Regions from separate parts of the Streptosporangium oxazolinicum genome, predicted to be linked through region 2. Evidence: riboswitches for the same ligand, from Rfam matches in the RefSeq annotation. Region 2 holds a riboswitch; each other region holds the start of a gene.

Region 1 (6,519 bases), 210 kb from region 2:
CGGCCAGGGCCGGTGACTTCGTGGGCGGCGGCCCGGCGGCGGGCTCGGCCGAGGCCGGGGCGCTGCTGTTCCGCGAGACCGTGCGCCTGCCCGGCGCGGCGATGAGCACCCGCCAGTACCTGCACGGCGCGATGGAGTCGGCCGGCAACACCGTCCACATGCTCTTCGGCGACGAGCGCGAGATCGCCCTGGCCCACACGCTGGCCTCCGCCGACCACCCGGTCATCCTGGTGACCTCCGCCGAGGTCGCCGACGGCCCCGCCCTCCAGGTGGTGCGGGTGCCGGAGGTGCCGCCGAGCCAGCGCGCGATCCTGGACGCGATCGTGCTCCAGACCCTGGTCGCGCGGACGGCCGAACACTCCGGTGTCGACATCGAGGAGTTCGTCTTCGACAACGCCGACACCAAGGTCGGGGCGGCCCTGTGACCGTCCTGGCCGGGCTGGACATCGGCGGCACCAAGACCCACCTCCGCTACGAGACCCCTTCCGGGGAGCCGGTGGCCGACGCGGTGGTGCCGAGCGAGACGTGGTCGGCCACGCCCGTCGCCGAGGCGGCCCGGTGGATCGCCGATCTGGTCGAGCGGCACCGTCCTTCCACGGAGACCGTCGTGGCGGTCGCGGCGGGCGCCCAGGGGTGCGACGACGAGCACCACTGCGCGGAACTCGGCTACGCGCTGACCACGGCGGCCGGGGTCCCGGCCGCCGTCACCAACGACGCCGCCCTGCTGGTGCCCGCCGCCGGGCTCTCCTCCGGCATCGGCGTCATCTCGGGCACCGGCTCCATCGCGGTCGCGGTGCTGCCGGGCGGCGAGCTCGCCTTCGCGGGCGGCTGGGGCTGGGTCATCGGGGACGAGGGCAGTGCCCCCGCGCTCGTCCGCGAGGCGGTCAGGGCCGCGCTGACCAGGAACGACGCCGGAGACACCACGGATGTCCTGCTGCCGCTGCTGATGGAGGCGTTCGGGGTCGGGGACGCCGTCGGGCTGGCCCGTACCGTCAACGACCTGCCCACGGCCGAGCACTGGGCGCCCAAGGCACCCGCCGTGTTCGCGGCGGCGGCGCGCGGCTCCCACGACGCCCGCGCCACGATCACCGAAGGCGGGCGCGGCCTCGCCACCCTGGTCGGTCAGCTGATGGCACGCGGGGCAGGGGTCACCGACGTCGTCGCGGCGGGCGGCGTCATGACGAGCCAGCCCGGCCTGTACGCGGCCTTCCGCGACGCGGTCGCGGCAGATCACCCGGGACTGACCGTGCACCTGCTCGGCGACCCCCCGGTCACGGGCGCGGTCGCACTCGCCCGACGTCTCCAAACCTGAGGAGCGGACATGTCCACCCCCATCCTTTCGCGGGACAAAGCCACCGGCGAAACCCTCGGCGAGGTACCCGTCTCCACCGTCGCCGACGTCGACGCCACCATCGCGCGCTCGGCGAAGGCCCAGCCCGCCTGGGCCGCGCTGCCCTACACCGAACGCGCCGCCGCGCTGCGCCGGGCCGCCGGGAGACTGGAGGCCCGCGCGGCGACGGCCCGCGACCTGATCGTGCGCGAGACCGGTTGCGTCCCCGGCAAGGCCGACTACGAGATCGGCGCCGCCATCGGCGAACTGCACGAGGCCGCCGCGCTCGCCGCCCGGCCCGTCGGCGAACTGCTGCCCTCCAACCATGTGGGCCGTGTCAGCCTGGCCGAGCGGCTGCCCCTGGGCGTCGTCGCGGCGATCACGCCGTGGAACTTCCCGCTGATCCTGGGCATGCGGGTGGTCGCGCCCGCGCTGGCGCTGGGCAACACGGTCGTGCTGAAGCCATCGCCCGAGACCCCGCTCAGCGGCGGGTCGCTGCCGGCCGAACTCTTCGACGGGGAGGTGTTCCAGGTCGTGCAGGGCGGACCCGAGGTCGGCGAGCGCCTGGTCACCCATCCGGAGACCGCGATGGTGCACTTCACCGGCTCGACCAAGGTGGGCCGCGCCATCGCCGCCCAGGCGGGCGGCCTGCTGAAGAAGGTGTCGCTGGAGCTGGGCGGCAACAACGCCCTGGTCGTGCTGGAGGACGCCGACCTGGAGCAGGCCGCGATGATCGGCGCCTGGTCCAGCTTCCACTACCAGGGCCAGACCTGCATCACCGCCGGGCGCCACATCGTGCACACCGGCGTCGCCGACGCCTACGTCGCCGAGCTGACCCGCCGGGCGGCCGCCATCCAGGTGGGCGACCCGCACACGGCGGCCGTCGGCCTCGGCCCAATGATCAACGAGGCCCAGTGGCGGCGGGCATCCGACCTGCTGGCCGGCGCGGTGGCCGGGGGAGCGACCGTGCTGACGGGCGGGCCCGCCGAGGCGCCGTTCTTCCGCCCGGCCGTGGTGACGTCGGTGACCGGCGACATGGCGCTGTGGCGGGAGGAGATCTTCGCCCCCGTCGCCCCGGTGATCGTGGTCGACAGCGACGAGGAGGCCGTACGGCTGGTGAACGACACCAAATACGGCCTGGTCAACTCCGTCGTGACCGCCGACCTACGGCGGGGTCTGTCGGTGGCGCGGCGGCTGCGCGGCGGGATGGTCCACGTCAACGACGCGACCCCGCAGGACGAGGCGCTGGCCCCGTTCGGCGGGATCGGGCAGTCGGGGCTGGGCGGCCGGTCGGGTGGCGACTCCAACCTTGAGGAGTTCACCACCCGGCGCTGGCTGACCACCACCGACCTGCCGGTGCGCTATCCCTACTGATTCCCTACTGGGCGAGGTCCCGGTAGAGGCTGGTCCAGGAGTCGTGGGCCAGCCGGGCCGGGGCCGGGATTCGACATGCCGACCTGGGTGAGCAGGATCCCGGTGACCCCGTTCACCGGGTCGGCGCAGGCGGAGCAGCCGCTGCCGCCGTCCCAGCCGAACCGGCCGATCGGCGCGTAGCCGCCCCGGTAGGGGCGCACCGCCATGCCGTGGCCCCAGCCGCCGTGCCGGACCTGGCCGAAGGACCCTCGCGCCGGCCGCACGTGAACGGGGTGACGCGCGGGTGTTCGGCCGGGCCAGGGCCGCGCTGCTCCCGGCGGTCGGAGAGTCGGCGGGGGCGGCGAGCGGGCTGTTCAGCCTGGGCCCGGTGGCGGATCTCGTTTCCGTCGGTTAGTTTTGATCACGACACCGCGGGAGCCCGGCGCATCGGGCTGAGAGTGTGGCTGAGGCGGCCACAGACCGCTTGAACCTGACCGGGTCATGCCGGCGTAGGGAGCAGGTCTGTTCGATGACGTATGAGTTGACTTCCACCATCACGTACAGCGACGAGCTGTGGGACGCCGCCGCCCCCACCTACCGGGCGATCCTCGCCCACCCCTTCATCACCGGGCTCGTCGACGGCACCCTCCCTCACGAGGCGTTCCGTCATTTCGTCGTCCAGGACTCCCACTACCTGCGCGACTACGCGCGGGCCCTGGCCGTGTGCGCGGCCAGGGCCCCCGACGACGACACCACCCGCGCCTTCGCCTCCGACGCCGCCGGAGCCATCGCGGCCGAACAGGAGATGCACGCCGCCTTCATGTCCGACCTGGGCGGTTCGGCCGACGAGGCCGCGGCCCTTCCGGTGGGGCCGACGACGCGGGCGTACACGAGCTATGTGTTGGCCACCGTCTACAGCGGCTCGTTCCTCGACGCCCTGGCGGCGGTCCTGCCCTGCTACTGGATCTACGCCAGAGTGGGCGAGGACCTGCTGGCCCGCTCGTCACCGGATCCTCTCTACCGGCGGTGGATCGAGGCGTACGGGAACGAGGAATTCCAGGAGACGGTCCGCAGGGTCGTGACCCTGGCCGACCGGGTGGGCGCCGAGGCCACCGAGGGGCAGCGGGCGAGGGCGAGGGAACACTTCGCCACCACGGCCCGCTACGAGTGGATGTTCTGGGACGCGGCCTGGCGCCGGGAGTCCTGGCCGGTCTGAACATCCCATGACGGGGCCCGCGCTCAGGCGGGCCTCGTCGCCCCTCCCAGGTCGACGACCCCGCCGACTGACGACCGACGACACCGGAATCGTGGCCTTCACCGGGTCCGAGTAACCGCGTGAGTCTGTGTGGTGAGGGGAGTGTGGCGAGTAAGACGGCCGCGACGGCTCCCACCCGGTACTGGATCGTTCATGATGGCATGTCGCGCGGGAGCCTCCTCCGCATCGCGATCAGCCCTGGGCGGTGGGACGGACGACGAGTTCGTTGACGTCGACGTTGCCGGGCTGGCCGATCGCGTACCCGATGGCGTCCGCGACGGCGGAGGCCGGGATGGCGAGTTGTTCCATCGCGGCCCGCGCGGCGGCCTGTACCTCCGGGGCGCCGCCACGGTCGGTGAGTTCCGAGTGGGTGAAGCCCGGGCTCACGATGGTCACGCGGATGTCCCGGCTCTCCTGGCGCAATCCCTCGGAGAGCGCCCAGACGGCGTACTTGGTGGCGCAGTAGACGGCCGCCGTGGGGTCGACCCGGTGCGCCGACGTCGAGGCGACGTTGACGATGTGACCGACACCTCGGGCGCGCATGTGCGGCAGGACGGCCGCGATGCCGTGCAGGGTGCCGCGCAGGTTCACGTCGATCATCCGGTTCCACTCGTCGACGCGCAGCGCGTCGATCGTCGATAGCGGCATCACGCCCGCATTGTTGACGAACACGTCGATGCGGGCGTGACGCTCGTGGGCGCTCTCGACGAAGGCGCGTACGCTGTCGAGGCTCGTCACGTCGAGCTCCCGGTGGTCGGCTCGGCCACCCGCGGTGCGGATCTCCCCGGCGAGTGCCTCCAGCCGGTCCACCCGCCGTGCGCCGAGGACGACGTGGTGGCCGTCGGCGGCCAGGCGGCGGGCGGTCGCCTCACCGATGCCGCTGCTGGCTCCGGTGATGAGGACGATCTTGCTGTCGGCGGTCGGCGGGCTGCTCATGAGGACTCCTGGAGAACGCTGGGCTCGCGGCGAGAGTGCCGCGAGACCAAGCGTGCGTCCGCCGCCGTGCCGGGAGAAGGTCGTGTCTTCCTAGGTGCGGCACAACCAGGAAGACACGACCTTCGTACTTACGGCTCAGGCCGTGGCGTGTACGGAACCCAGGTAGGCGAGGGCGTCGGCGCTGCGGCTTCCGGGCTCCGCCGTGCCGACGAGCAGCTGCTGGCCGGGAGCGTCGCGGACGTCGAAGGTCTGGTAGGTCAGCTCGACGCGGCCCACCTCCGGATGGACGAAGATCTTGGACGTGCGAGGAAGCCCGCTCACGGCCTGGTCCTGCCACAGGGCCCGGAACTCGGGAGAGGTGCGCAGAAGCTCGTTGACGAGCGCCTTGATCTCCGGATCATCCGGGTGGTAGCCCGCGTTGAGGCGCAGGGCATGGACGGTCTGCTCCGTCAGGGTGGGCCATTCGACGAACACGGTTCGCGCCTGCGGGTGCTGGAACAGCACCCGGATCATGTTGGTCACGCCGGAGAAGGGCGAGAGCAGCGCGGCGGCGATGGCGTTGGTGGCGAGCACCTCGAACGCGGGGCTCAGCACGTATGCCGCCGCGGAGGGGAGGGAATCCAGCAGTTGCAGCAGCGCCGGGTGGGCCGGGTCTCGTGAACTGGCCGGTGCCAGGTTGGGATTCAGCCCGGCGATCCGGAAGACGTGGCCGCGGGCGTCGATGTTGAGCTTGAGCGCCTGTCCGATCGCGTTCAGGACCTGAGCGGACGGATTACGCTCTCGTCCCTGCTCCAGCCGGGTGTAGTAGTCGATGCTCACTCCGGCGAGCACGGCGACCTCTTCGCGACGGAGCCCGGCGACCCTGCGGTCGCCTCCCCCGCGCAGACCGACATCCACGGGATCGAGGCGCGCGCGATGGGCCCGGAGGAACTCTCCGAGCTTGTTCATGGACACGGTCGGCATGACGGCCACGCTACCCCTCGCTTCCATGTGCGACGTGCCCAGGCAGCCGTACGGCTTCCCTTGGGTTCCGGAACACGGCGGAAACGGGCCGCGGGCTCGATCGCCGATCATTACGATCTTGGCGTTCCGGCTGCTCAGTGGTGGTTCCTCTAGGGGGACGGCCAGTCCGGGTAGAGGAGGGCGTTGATGCCGAGCGCCGCCGCGGCGTGGACGTTGACGGCCCGGTCGTCCAGGAAGGTGACGTCGCCGGGGGCGGCGTCGAGGTGACGCAGGACCTCCTCGAAGATGGCGGGATCCGGCTTGGCCAGGGCCAGGCGGCAACTGTAGAAGCGATGGGTGAACGCCGAGGCCCAGGGGGCGGCGTCGATGGCCGCCGCCAGCGGCTCCGGGGCGTTGGACAGCAGGGCGAGCCCGTGGTGTTCCGCGAGGTCCTCGATGGCGCGCAGGCTCTCCGGGTTGAGGTGGAACCAGCTCGCGACGTCGGCCGCGTTGAGCTTGGCGACGAGCGGATCGTCGTCGGCGAGCGTCCTGCCGGCGACCCCGCTCCAGTACGAGTGGGAGGCCTGGCCGCGGTCGTAGGCCTCGCGGTCGTGCCAGTAGCGGTCGCGGAAGGTCGCGTGGTCCTGGCCGACGAGCTCCGCCATGGCGGCCGTCGCGTCGGACGGCTGCGGCATGGAGATGA
Region 2 (6,519 bases):
AGGCGTCGATGTCGACCTTGACCCGCCCCGACAGGACGTCGGCCTGGGCCTTGAGGTAGCTCTCGTGGGTGCCGACGTCCTCCCAGTAGCCGTCGGCCACGTAGCCGTACAGCGGGGCGCCGCGCTCCAGCAGTCTCGGGAAGACGTCACCCGACCAGTCGACGGACTCCCCCGCCGCGATCTCGTCGAGGACCTCGGGCTCCATCACGTAGATGCCGGTGTTGGCGGTGTCGGAGAAGACCTGGCCCCAGGTCGGCTTCTCCAGGAAGCGCTCCACCCTGCCCTGGTCGTCGACGATGACGATGCCGAACTCCAGCGGGTTGGGGACGCGCTTGAGCCCGATCGTGACCATCGCCCCGTTCTCGCGGTGGAAGCGGATCATGTCGGTCAGGTCGATGTCGGTCAGCGCGTCGCCGGAGATGACCAGGAAGCGGTCGTCGCGGAGCCGGTCGGCGGCGTTCTTGACGCTGCCCGCGGTGCCGAGCGGCGTGTCCTCGGTGGCGTAGTGCAGGCTCATGCCGAGCTCGTCGCCGTCGCCGAAGTAGTTGCGGACCAGGGCGGCCAGGAACTGCACGGTGACCACCGTCTCGGTGAAGCCGTGCCGTTTCAGGAGGCGAAGCACATGCTCCATGATCGGCCGATTGATCACGGGTAGGAGGGGCTTGGGCTGGTTCGCGGTCATCGGCCGGAGCCGTGTCCCCTCCCCGCCCGCCATGACGACGGCCTTCACGGATCACCTCTTCAGGCGTTTGGCCTCGCTTGTCAGCTGACGCACCTGTACCCAATACAGCACTCCGGACCACCAGTACAGTCCTGTGCCCCAGATGGCCAGGGACCAGCCGACGATCCCGGCCCCCTCGGCGTACCAGGAGGGGTGGTGGGCCAGGAAGAGCAGCGGGAAGGCGTAGAGCAGGTTGGCGGTGGCGGCCTTGCCGAGGAAGTGCACGGGCAGCGCGGGACCGTACCCGAGGCGGCGCAGGATGATCGGGATGCCCAGCAGCATCACGTCGCGCAGCGGGATGGCCAGCGCCAGCCACCAGGGGATGATCTCGCGCATGGCGAGGCCGAACAGGGTGGCCAGGATGTAGAGCCGGTCGGCCAGCGGGTCGAGCAGGCGGCCGAGCCTGCTGGTCTGGTTCCACGCGCGGGCGATCTTGCCGTCGAGCCAGTCGGAGAACCCGGCCAGCATCAGCAGGGCGACGGCCCAGCCGTCGGCCTTCGGCCCCAGCACCAGCCAGAGGAAGACCGGCACCCCCAGGAGCCTGGCCAGGCTCAGCGCGTTGGGAACCGTCCAAATTCGATCTTCGGCTCCCGATGCTTCCGGACTCACCGGCTGGTCTCCCTCCCCGTACCTGATGGTGACACTACTGCGTCCAGTGCGGCCGGGTGGATGGTGGACGCGGGAGAGACGCGCTATCGTTCGGCTCAACCAACGCGGGAGCCCGGGGAACCGGGCTGAGAGGACGGCTGAGACAGCCGCCGACCGCCAGAACCTGCTCCGGATAATGCCGGCGAAGGGAGTTTGCGCGATGATCGACGCGCGTATTTCCAGCTTCAAGGTCTACCAGGGCGACCTGCGCGTCCCCATGCGCGAGGTGCGCCTGACCGACGGGAGCGCGGTCACGCTGTACGACACCTCGGGCCCCTACACCGACCCGTCCGTGACCACCGACATCACCCTCGGCCTGCCGCGGACGCGCGAGGAGTGGATCCTGGACCGGGGCGACACGGCCCGGTACGGCGGCCGCCCCGGCGCTCCCGGCGACGACGGCTACCGCGACCACGACACCTGGGTCCGCGACCTCCGCTCCCTCGACGCGGTCTTCACCGGCCACGCCGCCCGGCCGCTGCGCGCGACGGGGGCGCCGGTCACCCAGCTCGGCTACGCCCGGCGCGGCCTGATCACCCGGGAGATGGAGTTCGTCGCGGTCCGCGAGGGCGTGACGCCGGAGTTCGTCCGCGCCGAGGTGGCCGCCGGGCGGGCGATCATCCCGGTCAACGTCAACCACCCGGAGAGCGAGCCGATGATCATCGGCCGCAACTTCCTCGTGAAGATCAACGCCAACATCGGCAACTCGGCCGTCGCCTCCACCATCGAGGAGGAGGTGGACAAGATGACGTGGGCGATCCGGTGGGGCGCCGACACGGTGATGGACCTGTCCACCGGGCGCAACATCCACACCACCCGCGAGTGGATCATCCGCAACTCCCCGGTGCCGATCGGGACCGTCCCGCTCTACCAGGCGCTGGAGAAGGCGGGCGGCGACGCGGCCCGCCTGTCGTGGGAGATCTACCGCGACACCCTGATCGAGCAGTGCGAGCAGGGCGTGGACTACTTCACCGTCCACGCGGGGGTGCGCCTGGCCCATGTGCCGCTGACCGCGCGGCGCAGGACCGGGATCGTCTCCCGGGGCGGCTCGATCATGGCGGCCTGGTGCCTGGCGCACCACCGCGAGAGCTTCCTCTACGAGCACTTCGCCGACATCTGCGAGATCCTGGCCCGGTACGACGTGGCGTTCTCGCTGGGCGACGGCCTGCGCCCGGGGTCGATCTCCGACGCCAACGACGAGGCCCAGTTCGCCGAGCTCAGGACGCTGGGCGAGCTCACGAGGATCGCTCACGCGCACGACGTCCAGGTGATGATCGAGGGGCCGGGCCACGTCCCCATGCACAAGATCAAGGAGAACGTCGACCTGCAGCGCGAGCTCTGCGACGACGCCCCGTTCTACACCCTCGGCCCGCTGGCGACCGACATCGCGCCCGGCTACGACCACATCACCTCGGCCATCGGCGCGGCGATGATCGGCTGGTACGGCACGGCCATGCTCTGCTACGTCACGCCCAAGGAACACCTGGGCCTGCCGGACAGGGACGACGTGAAGACCGGCGTGATCACCTACAAGATCGCGGCGCACGCGGCCGACCTCGCCAAGGGCCATCCGGGCGCGCAGGCGTGGGACGACGCCCTGTCCGACGCGCGGTTCGAGTTCCGGTGGGAGGACCAGTTCGACCTCTCCCTGGACCCCGCGACCGCCCGCTCCTTCCACGACGAGACGCTGCCCGCCGCCCCGGCCAAGACCGCGCACTTCTGCTCGATGTGCGGCCCGAAGTTCTGCTCGATGAAGATCAGCCACGACGTGCGCAGGTTCGCCGAGGAGCGCGGCCTGACCGGCGCCGAGGCCCTGGAGGCCGGGATGCGGGAGAAGTCGGAGGAGTTCTCCCGCGAGGGCGGCCGGGTCTATCTGCCCGTGGAGGGTATCTGAGGCCCCGTGGGGCGCGGGAGGGACGTCGTCCGAAGGGGTGCCAGGGGGCACCGCCTTCGCGCCGTCCTCCCGCGCCCCACGGGCCCGCGCTCACGCCGGGATCTCGCGGTGGCGGCCGGACCGGGCGGCGGGCCGGGTGGCGAGGAGGTCCCCCCTCAGGACCGGCGTACGGCGGCGCTGGGTGACCACGCCCAGATGAGCACCGCCACGGTCAGTCCGAACAGGGCGAGGCCGCTGGGCACGTGGGTGCCGAGCACGTCCCAGCTGAAGTGCTGGGGGATCCCACCTCCGGACGACCGTCAAGGTCCGCCAGATGGTGTACTTCCAGGCCCCGCACACCCTCTACGCTTCAAACCATGACCAATGACACCGCGCTCTTCCTGGGGCAGTGGCTCCGCTCGCCGGGCACCGTCGGGGCGGTGGCGCCGAGCTCTCGGCGACTCGCCGAGGCGGTGGCCTCGCCGGTCCCCCACCGGGGAGATCCGGTCATCGTCGAGCTCGGCCCCGGCACGGGCGCGTTCACGGCGGAGATCCAGCGCCGGTTGGGCGGCCGGGGGCACCACATCGCCGTCGAGATCAACCCGAAGCTCGCCGAGTTCCTCGCCGCCGGGAACCCGGGGGTGGACGTCGTGGTCGACGACGCGGCACGGCTGCCGCGGCTGCTCCAGGAGCGTGGCCTGTCCAGGGCCGACGCGATCGTGAGCGGGCTCCCCTGGGCCGCGTTCTCCGCGGAGACACAGGGACGCCTGCTGGGCGCGGTCACCGCGATCATGGGCCCTCAGACGGCCTTCACCACCTTCGCGTACAGCTTCGCCAAGCACCTTCCTCCCGCGCGGCGCTTCAAAAAGCGCCTGATCGACACCTTCGAGGAGGTCGTCGTGGGCCGGACGGTGCTGGGGAACGTGCCGCCGGCCTTCGTCTACCACGCGCGCAGGCCCCGCCTGGAAGCCTGACGCCACGAGCCCTCGGCCAGAGGGACCCACGGGGATCCACGGAGATACCGAATTACGTTCTACGATTGCGCACGCAGCTAGAACGGAGTTGATCGACGTGGACTTCACCCTCCCCGAGAGCGCCCTCGCCGTGCGGCGCGGCATCGGCGACATCTGCGCGCGCTACGACCTGGACTACTGGCAGCGGTGCGAGAGCGAGAAACGCTGGCCGGAGGAGGTCTGGCAGGACCTGGCCAAGGGCGGCTGGCTCGGCCTGGCCGTGCCCGAGGAGTACGGGGGCGGCGGGCAGGGCCTGCTGGAGCTCGCCGTGGCCACGGAGACCCTGTCGGCCTCCGGTTCGGCCGGCGGCTCGGCGTTCACCTACGTGCTCACCCCCGGGTTCGGCGCCATGACCCTGGCCAGGCACGGCAGCCGATGGCAGCGCGACGAGCTGCTGCCCCGGCTCGCCACCGGCGAGCTGGAGACCTGCTTCGCGCTGACCGAGCCCGACGCCGGGTCCAACGCCCTGGGCATCTCCACCTTCGCCCGCCGCGACGGCGCCGAGTTCGTCGTCAAGGGCCAGAAGATCTGGATCACCGGCGTGCAGCGCGCCACCTGGATGCTCCTGGTCACCCGGACCATCCCGGCCGCCGAGGCCAAGCCCCGCTCCAACGGCCTGACCGTCCTGCTGGTGAACGTCCCCGAGGCGGTCGCCGCCGGGCAGCTGTCCTTCCAGCCGATCCCGAAGATGGGCGCCAACACCACCCCGTCCAACACGGTCTTCATCGACGACCTGCGCGTCCCGGAGAGGAACGTCGTCGGCGAGGTCGACCAGGGCGCGCTGGTGCTGTGGGACATCCTCAACCCCGAGCGCGTCCTGCTGGCCGCCTCCGCGCTCGGCGGCGCCGAGGTCGCGCTGCGGGTGGCCGTGCGGTACGCCGGGGAACGCGAGGTCTTCGGCCGCCCGATCGGCGCCAACCAGGCCATCGCCTTCCCCCTCGCCCAGGTGAAGGCCAAGATCGAGCTGGCCAGGCTGATGCTCTACAAGGCCGCGTGGCTCTTCGACAGGCAACTGCCCTGCGGTACTGAGGCCAACATCGCCAAGCTGACCGCCTCGCAGGCCGCGTGGGAGGCGGCGGACCACGCCTTCCAGACGCACGGCGGCATGGCCTACTCGCTGGAGTACCCGGTGGCCCGCCTGCTCGCCGACGCCCGCATCGGCAGGGTCGCCCCCGTCACCGAGGAACTCCTGCTCAACTACCTGGCCACCCAGGTGCTCGGGCTGCCCAGGAGCTTCTGACCGGATTGCCGCGCGGCGCGCGCGGGCAGACCCTCGGCGACGAGACCAACACGGGGAGTGGCCGATGTCCGCGTACGCCAGCACGGTGATCAACGCCTCCGCCGACGAGGTGTGGGAGTACCTCAGGGATTTCGGCAACCTGGCGGAGTGGCTGCCGGGGATCACCGGTTGCGAGATCGAGGACGGCGGGGACTCCCGGCCGGGCGCGGTACGCAGGATGGAGGGCCCCGGCGGAACCTTCAGGGAGCGGCTGCTCACCCTCGACGACACCTCGCGCTCGGCGACGTACACGATCCTGGAGAGCCCGCTGCCGGTCCGTGACTACCGGGCGTCCTACCGCGTCGCCCCCGTCACCGACAGCGGGAGGGCGTTCGCCGAGTGGTCGGCCGTCTTCGGGGCCGACGACGTGGCGCAGATGGAGGAGTTCGTCGTCCGTCAGATCTTCGTGCCCGGCCTGGCCGCCCTGCACGAGCGCTTCTGACCGGGCGCCGCGCCCCGGCCTCTCCCGGCCCCCTCGCGCGAACGCTTCCACCCCGTACGGGGCCGATGACACCGGCCCTGTCTCATACCGGAAAGGCTCCGCCTACCGGAAGGCCTCCGCGAGACGGGCCGCGGCGTACTCGCGCGCCTCTATCGCCTGGTCGAAGAAGCCCGGCAGTCCGAAGAAGCCGTGGATGGCCCCGTCGTACCTCCTCACCTCGACCGGCACCCCGGCCGCGGCGAGCTGGGCGGCGTACTCCTCGCCCTCGTCGCAGAGCGGGTCGCACTCGGCGACGATCACCGTCGCCGGGGCCAGGCCGGACTTGTCGGCGAGCCGGGCCGGGGCCAGCCGGGGGTCGGCCGGGTCGCCGCCGTACTGCGCGACGAACCAGGCCATCTCATCGGCGCCGAGCCCGAAGCCGGTGGCGTAGGTGCGGTAGCTCTCGGTGTCCATGGCCACGTCGGCCACCGGGTAGACGAGCAGCTGGTGGGCCAGCCCGAGCCCGGCGTCCCTGGCCCGCCAGGCGGCCACGGCCGCGACGTT
Region 3 (6,519 bases), on a different contig from region 2:
CGCGGAAGTCGACCACGATCTCGTCCGTCTCCACGATCTCCGCGCAGAGCACGTCCAGCCAGGTGCCCGAGGGCAGCTGGATGCTGAGCTTGTCCCCCGGCCCCGGCAGCTGGAACGGCGGCGGCCCGCCGATCACCTCGGCGGCGTGGAAACCGGTCAGCTCGCTGGCGGCCGGGTTCCACTGGACGACCCGGCCCGTACCGTCGAGGACCGCGATGCCGTCGGCGCTGGCGTCGAACACCGCCCGCTCGTGGGCGCGCTGCCGTACCGCCTCCTGGTAGGCCATCGCGTTGCCCACGGCGATGCCCGCGTGACCGGCGAGGAGCTCCAGCAGCTCCAGCTCCAGGTGGCCCACCTTGCGCTTGGCGAACAGCGCGTACAGCGCGCCGTACGGCCGCCCGCCCGTCGCCGCGAGGCCGAGCGCGATGGTGTGCAGGCCGGGCAGCCGCGACCAGATCAGCTCGTCCAGCCGGTCCTGGTCGCCGGTCTCCAGCAGGATGGTCCTGCCCTCGCGCAGCAGCCTGCCGACCAGGCTGGGGCGCAGGTCGGCGGTGGAGTCGCGCATCGAGTCGGGAAGGTTGTGGCAGGCCACGAGGCGGAGCCGGTCACCCTCGATCAGCACGAACCCGCCCGCGTCGGCCCCGGTCAGGTCGGCGAGGCTGGCCGCGATCCGGTCGAGCACGGCGGGCAGCTCCAGCTCGGCGTTGATGTCGGCGACCACGTCGGTGAGCCTGCGGACGAGCTGCGCCCGGCGGGCGTTGCGGTCGTTGGCGGTCTCGTCGTCCTGGGCCAGGTGGTAGACGCTGACGTAACCGAGGAGGGCGCCGTCCGGCGAGGACAGCGCGCCGGTGTCGACCCGCACGTCGAGCAGGCCGCCGTCGCGGCGGAACCGCTTGGTCCTCAGCGAGACCTCGCCGCCGGTGCGGACCTTCTCCAGGACCGCGTTGTGCTCGGCCGTCAGCTCCTCGGGGACCACCGGCGCCCGCCGCCCGACGATCTCCTCCGCCGACCAGCCGAAAAGACGCTCGGCGGCGGGATTCCAGGCGAGAACCCTCTGCTCGCGATCGATGGTGACGATCGCGTTGGGCGCCGCGGCGACGACCTCACGGCCGATGCCCCCGTCACTGTCGGCCCTGTAGTCCACCACACACCCATAGTGCCGTCTCAACCAGCCTGATCTTGGCACTTTCGTCCCGCACGTGTTGCCACTGGCCGGGCGATCCGTCCGATACTCTGCGGTCACCACACACCTGGATACGAAAGGGTGGGGCCATGTCATCCGGCGACATCGATGCATTGCTACGGGTGACCTCGCCCGACTATGTCGGCACGAGCCATCCCGACATCGCGTTCGGCACGCTCGACGGTCCGCTGGGGCGCCTCACCCTCGCCGTGACGGGCAGGGGTGTGGTGGCCTGCAGCTACGAGGACGAGAACGTCGTCTTCGAGCGGATCAGCAGGGAGGTCGGCACGTTCATCGGGCCGGACGCCCGGCGGCTCGACCCGGTCCGCCGGGAGCTGGACGCCTACTTCTCCGCCAGGCTCCGCGCCTTCACGATCGCCGTCGACCTGCGCCTGGCCACCCAGTTCTCCAGGACCGTGCTGCAGATGATGCTCGCGGTGCCGTACGGGACGGTGACGACCTACCGCGAGATCGCCGAGCGGATCGGCAGGCCGAGGGCGCTGCGCGCGGTCGGCAACGCGCTGGGCAGCAACCCGGTGTGCGTCATCGTGCCGTGCCACCGGGTGGTCGAGAGCGAGGACGTCCTCGGCGGGTACGCCGGAGGCTCGGCCGCCAAGGAGCGCCTGCTGCGCATCGAGTCCACCGCCTCGGCCCGCGGCACCGGCGGGTAGACCGCCGTACGGCCGCCATCGTTCAGGAGCGGCGCCGGAGCGCGCCGAGGCCCAGGGTGACGAGACCCGCGACGAGGAACGCGCCGACGGACGCGCTCATCCACGGCTGCGGGACGAAGCCGAGCGCGTCGCGGGCGCCCTTCCAGAACGAGGTCCACCACGCGACCTCCGGGGCGACCGGCAGCGCGGCGAGCATCCACCAGGTCACGAAGCCCAGCACCCACGGGAGCACCATGAGCGGGCGCGAGGGCGCGGTCTCGGAGGTGTCCCAGCCCCTGGCGCCGCCGAGCAGGAAGTAGTCGGCGGCGAGCACCGCGAACATCGGCACGAAGACCGCCCCGATGAGGCCGAGGAAGACGGTGTAGGTCTGGTCGGTGACGAAGATCGCGAGCAGGGTGACCAGCGCGCCGATGGCCACGGAGATGACCCGGCGGTCCAGCCTGGGCATCAGGTTCTGCAGCGACATCGCGGTGGAGTAGACGTTCACGAACGACTGGTCGGTCTCGCGCAGCACCAGGATGCCGAAGAACAGCGGGCCGAGCGCCGCGGCCACGAAGGGGTCCCAGACCTGGTCCGGGTCGTTGCCGACCAGCGCGAGCGCCGCGATGCCGAGGACCAGGCAGGCCACCTGGGCGATCGTGTAGCCGCCGACGACCCCGGTGAAGGCGGCCCTGCCGGAGCGGGAGAAGCGGGCGAAGTCCGCCGCGACCGGCACCCACGAGACCGACAGCGCGATCACGTAGTCGACCGACGGGGCGAACGCCTCCCAGGAGCCGCCGCCGATCGCCGGTCCCCGCTGGAAGAGGGCGACCATGAACCAGATCATCGAGATCACCACGGCGGCGGTGACGTACCTGCGGAGCAGGCGGACCGCTCCCAGCGGCCGGATGGTCAGCGCGGTGGTGATCACCCCCGCGACCACCACCCAGACCGCGTAGGGCACCTCGATCCCGAAGGATCCGGCGATGGCCTGGGCCCCCTGGGAGATGACCCACAGCTCGAAGACACCCCAGCCCAGCATCTGGACGATGTTCAGCACGGTCGGCAGGTAGGAGAGCCTCGCCCCGAACAGCCCGCGCAGCAGGACCATCGCCGGAGCGCCGGTCCGCTGCCCGGGAATCGCGGCCAGGCCGACCATCGCGGTGCCGATCACGCTGCCCACGACGGCGGCCAGGATCGCGGCCACGAAGCTCAGCGGCCGGTCTCCCAGCGGGTTGATCAGCGTGATCGCACCGGAGAACCCGAGCAGGCTGACCCCCAGGTTGGCCCAGAGCGCGCCCTGGTCGAACACGCCGAGGGCCTTGGGAGGAGCCTCGCCGAGGGTGAGGGGCGCCTCGACCGCCCCGGAGTCCTCGGAATCGCCGGAACCCTTGGAATCAACGGCGGCAGACGTCATCACGCGCTCCCTACGCCGGCATTACCCGGACAGGTTCATGCGGTCGGCGGCGCGTCGGGGGTCCGTGAGACCCTCTGCGTGGTTCCGCCCTCTCAGCCCGGTTACGCCCGAGCTCCCGCGGTAGACATTCGCCCTGATTATGCCATTCATTCACTCCTTGGCAAGGGTTCTCCTCCCTCTCTCGTGGTTCGGACGGCTCAGGCGACGAAGGGGTCCTGGCCGTTCTCGGCGATCATCGGACGCCCCGCGACGTCCCAGGACCGCATGCCGCCACCGACGTTGATCGCGTCCCAGCCGACGTGGTTGAGCCAGGCGGCGGCGTTCGCGGAACGGCCGCCGACCCGGCAGATCACGTAGACGGGCGCGCCCTTGGGCACCTCGTCGACCCGCGACTGCAGCTCGCCCAGCGGGATGTGGACGGCGCCGGGCGCGTGCCCGGCACGCCACTCGTCGTTCTCGCGTACGTCGAGCAGGAACGCGTCATCCGGCACGGCCTGCGCCTCGACCTCAGGAACACTCATGCGCCCATTGTTCCAACTCCTCCACCGGATGGGGCGCAAAGCCACTCGGACGCCCTCATCCGGACCTTCAATTTCCCTTGATAGCAGGCTAATTCAGCACATTCGGCCTTGCTGAATCGTCCGGACCGGGGTGGGGTCAGGGCACGTCCCAGAAGGCGAGTTCGTGGGCCATCCCCTCGGCGAACAGCCTCCCCGCCCTGTCCGGATCCGGCGCCGCCTCGTCGATCATCACCGCGACGCGCCCGGTCAGCTCGGCGAAGGCCGGGTGGGCGTAGGTGTCGACCCAGGCGCGGTAGCGGGGCTCGTCCGGCGGGTTCTCCGCCAGGCGGCGGCCGAGCGTGGAGTAGCCCCACATGCAGGGGTAGAGCGCGGCCAGGCCGTCGGCGTAGACGGCCGCGGAGTCGAGCAGGAAGGAGGTGTACGCCGCGCAGGCCGGGCCCTTCCTCGCCCCGTCGAGGTCGGCGCCGAACTCGGCCGACAGCGACCGGTGCAGGCTCAGTTCCTCGTGGAAGGTGGCGTGCGCCAGGTCCACCAGGTCGCCCAGATGCCCGTCCGGGGCCTGCCACGCGAGTCGCGAGAAGACGCGGACGTAGTCGAGCAGGAACAGGTAGTCCTGCTCCAGCCACGACCGGAACACCGGCTCGGGCAGGTCTCCCCGCGCGATGCCCGCCACCGTCGGGTGGGCGAGCTGTGCCTCGACGAGCGGGCGGCCGATGGCGTGCAGTTCCTCAGAGACGCTCATGGGTCGGAGATTGTGTCAGGTCAGGGCCGCGGCGCCGAAGGAGACTCCGAAGCGCCTGCACCAGATGGTGACGGACCTCAGGCTGTCGAGGTCGGCCCCGGCGGGGATGGCGTAGTTGGCGTTGCCCCTGTTGCCCTTCAGCTCGCCGAGTTCGAGGTGCTCGCCGTCGTCCAGGTTGAACCACCCGGCGTTGCCCTTCTTGACGGGCTGGTCACTGAGCCAGACCCGCAGGTCCGGGCCGTCGGAGGTGTTCAGGTCCTCGATCCGCAGGACCCTGCTCCCGTCGGGCAGTTCCAGCACCCTCGCCCTGCCCTCGGTCTCGTGCTCGTGGGAGACGAACGTGCCCTTGGCCAGGGTCTTCGGCCCCTGGGCGGGCGTGGGGGTCTCGGCCGCCTCGGGCCCGGGAGACGCGGCTGGGGACACGGCTGGAGACACGGCCACGGCGGGCAGCGCCTCGTTCACCTCGACGGTGGTGAACAGGCGCCACGGCTGGAACAGGTACAGCGCGACACCGAGCGCGACGACGCCCACCGCCAGGACGCCCCAGGTGACGGGGTGTCGGAGCAGCCTCTTGACTCTCATCGGATACCTCCAGCGTCGAGACCCGCGGCTTCCGGCCTCGGTGCCGACGCTATCCGCGCCACCGCCCTCGATCGATTACGGAGTGCTTACGACCGCGAAGCGCCCGCGACGCGGTGCCGGACGAGGACGGTGATCGCCGAGGAGGCGCTCCCGCTCGCGTACGACTCGCATATGACTCGCATACGACTCACGTACGACGACGAGGAGGGCGGGCAGCCCACCGGCTCGGCTCCTCCCCGGGGCTGGACGCCGCGCAGGCGGCACGGCGGGCCCCTGGCCTCCGGGCGCGGGCCGGGGAGACCGGACGGGCCGGGGAGGGAGGCCGGGGAGGCCGTCGCTACTTGCCGAGGGCGTCCTCGGGAACGGGCTTGTCCTGGGCCAGGGCATCGAACATGCGCAGGGCCTTCTCCCGGTCCCACTTGACGACGGACTGGCCGTTGATGGTGGGCAGGGAGCCGATGGGCACGACCGTGGTGACCGGGTCGCCGCCCATGGCGAGGCCGAGGGAGAGCAGGTCGAACGCGCCGGTCTCCTCGCCGACGGACACCGAGTCGGCCGCGCTCAGCGCGAGCGGGACGGACGTGAAGGGGTTGATCAGGACGCCGGGGCTCGCCGCCTTCTTCACCACCGCGGAGAAGAACTGGCGCTGGCGCTGGGTCCTCTCAAGGTCGGGGATCGCGCCGGTGGCGCGGGTGCGGACGTAGCCGAGGGCCGTCCCGCCGTCCATGGTCTGCAGGCCCTTCTTCAGGTTGATCCCGGCCTTGGGGTCCCTGATGGCCTGCTTGACGTTGATCTCGACCCCGCCGATGGCGTCGACGATGCCCACGAAGCCGCCGAAGCCGATCTCCATGTAGTGGTCGAGGCGCAGCCCGGTGACCTGCTCCACGGTCTTGGGAAGCAACTGCTGGCCGCCCTTGAAGGCGTAGGCGGCGTTGAGCTTGTCGCTGCCGTGGCCGTCGATCGGCACGTACGAGTCGCGCGGGAGGCTGACCAGGGTCGGGCGGCCGTCGCCGTCGGGGATGTGCAGCAGCATCATCGTGTCGGTCCTGCGGCCCACGGCCTTGCCCGTGGCGAGCTTCTTGCGCTGGGCCGCGGTCAGGCCCGCGCGGCTGTCGGAGCCGACCAGCAGCCAGTTGGTGCCGGGGGTGTCGGCGGGGCGGCCCTCGTAGTCGGTGAGCGCCGCGATCGTGGTCAACCGCGAGTTGACCACGAAGTATCCGCCGATGGCCAGGACGAGCAGCACGACGACCAGTCCGGCGAGGATTCGCACGGCCAGCCTGCCGGGACGCTTCGGCCGCCAGCCGGGCACGCGCGACGCGCTCCCGCCCTCCCTGCCGCCGGAGCCCCCGTGCGAGCCGCCCGGTGAGGCCGAGGGCGCCCTCAGCGGCTTGACCGGGCTGGAACCCGACCTGGCCTTGCCGTAC

Evidence for each region. Region 2 has a riboswitch for thiamine pyrophosphate ahead of thiC (phosphomethylpyrimidine synthase ThiC). Riboswitches for the same ligand answer to the same signal wherever they lie in the genome.
Region 1: another riboswitch for thiamine pyrophosphate. It lies ahead of tenA (thiaminase II); the one in region 2 lies ahead of thiC (phosphomethylpyrimidine synthase ThiC).
Region 3: another riboswitch for thiamine pyrophosphate. It lies ahead of ABD817_RS04455 (purine-cytosine permease family protein); the one in region 2 lies ahead of thiC (phosphomethylpyrimidine synthase ThiC).

The regions. Positions count from the first base shown of each region.
Region 1 is NZ_BAABAQ010000009.1:238,717-245,235, forward strand. Features, by position in the region: gene ABD817_RS24100 (SIS domain-containing protein) at 1-425, shown strand, start outside; gene ABD817_RS24105 (BadF/BadG/BcrA/BcrD ATPase family protein) at 422-1,312, shown strand; gene ABD817_RS24110 (aldehyde dehydrogenase family protein) at 1,322-2,704, shown strand; gene ABD817_RS24115 (serine hydrolase family protein) at 2,698-2,967, opposite strand; TPP riboswitch at 3,105-3,216, shown strand; gene tenA (thiaminase II) at 3,213-3,899, shown strand; gene ABD817_RS24125 (SDR family oxidoreductase) at 4,131-4,874, opposite strand; gene ABD817_RS24130 (helix-turn-helix domain-containing protein) at 5,010-5,837, opposite strand; gene ABD817_RS24135 (HAD-IA family hydrolase) at 5,987-6,519, opposite strand, start outside.
Region 2 is NZ_BAABAQ010000009.1:24,709-31,227, reverse strand. Features, by position in the region: gene ABD817_RS23190 (sugar phosphate nucleotidyltransferase) at 1-730, opposite strand, end outside; gene clsA (cardiolipin synthase ClsA) at 734-1,330, opposite strand; TPP riboswitch at 1,425-1,537, shown strand; gene thiC (phosphomethylpyrimidine synthase ThiC) at 1,530-3,263, shown strand; gene ABD817_RS23175 (class I SAM-dependent methyltransferase) at 3,620-4,216, shown strand; gene ABD817_RS23170 (acyl-CoA dehydrogenase family protein) at 4,314-5,495, shown strand; gene ABD817_RS23165 (SRPBCC family protein) at 5,560-5,976, shown strand; gene ABD817_RS23160 (alpha/beta hydrolase) at 6,079-6,519, opposite strand, start outside.
Region 3 is NZ_BAABAQ010000001.1:946,734-953,252, forward strand. Features, by position in the region: gene ABD817_RS04445 (sensor histidine kinase) at 1-1,147, opposite strand, end outside; gene ABD817_RS04450 (methylated-DNA--[protein]-cysteine S-methyltransferase) at 1,273-1,854, shown strand; gene ABD817_RS04455 (purine-cytosine permease family protein) at 1,877-3,250, opposite strand; TPP riboswitch at 3,241-3,379, opposite strand; gene ABD817_RS04460 (rhodanese-like domain-containing protein) at 3,448-3,771, opposite strand; gene ABD817_RS04465 (TenA family protein) at 3,908-4,513, opposite strand; gene ABD817_RS04470 (DM13 domain-containing protein) at 4,529-5,095, opposite strand; gene ABD817_RS04475 (LCP family protein) at 5,433-6,519, opposite strand, start outside.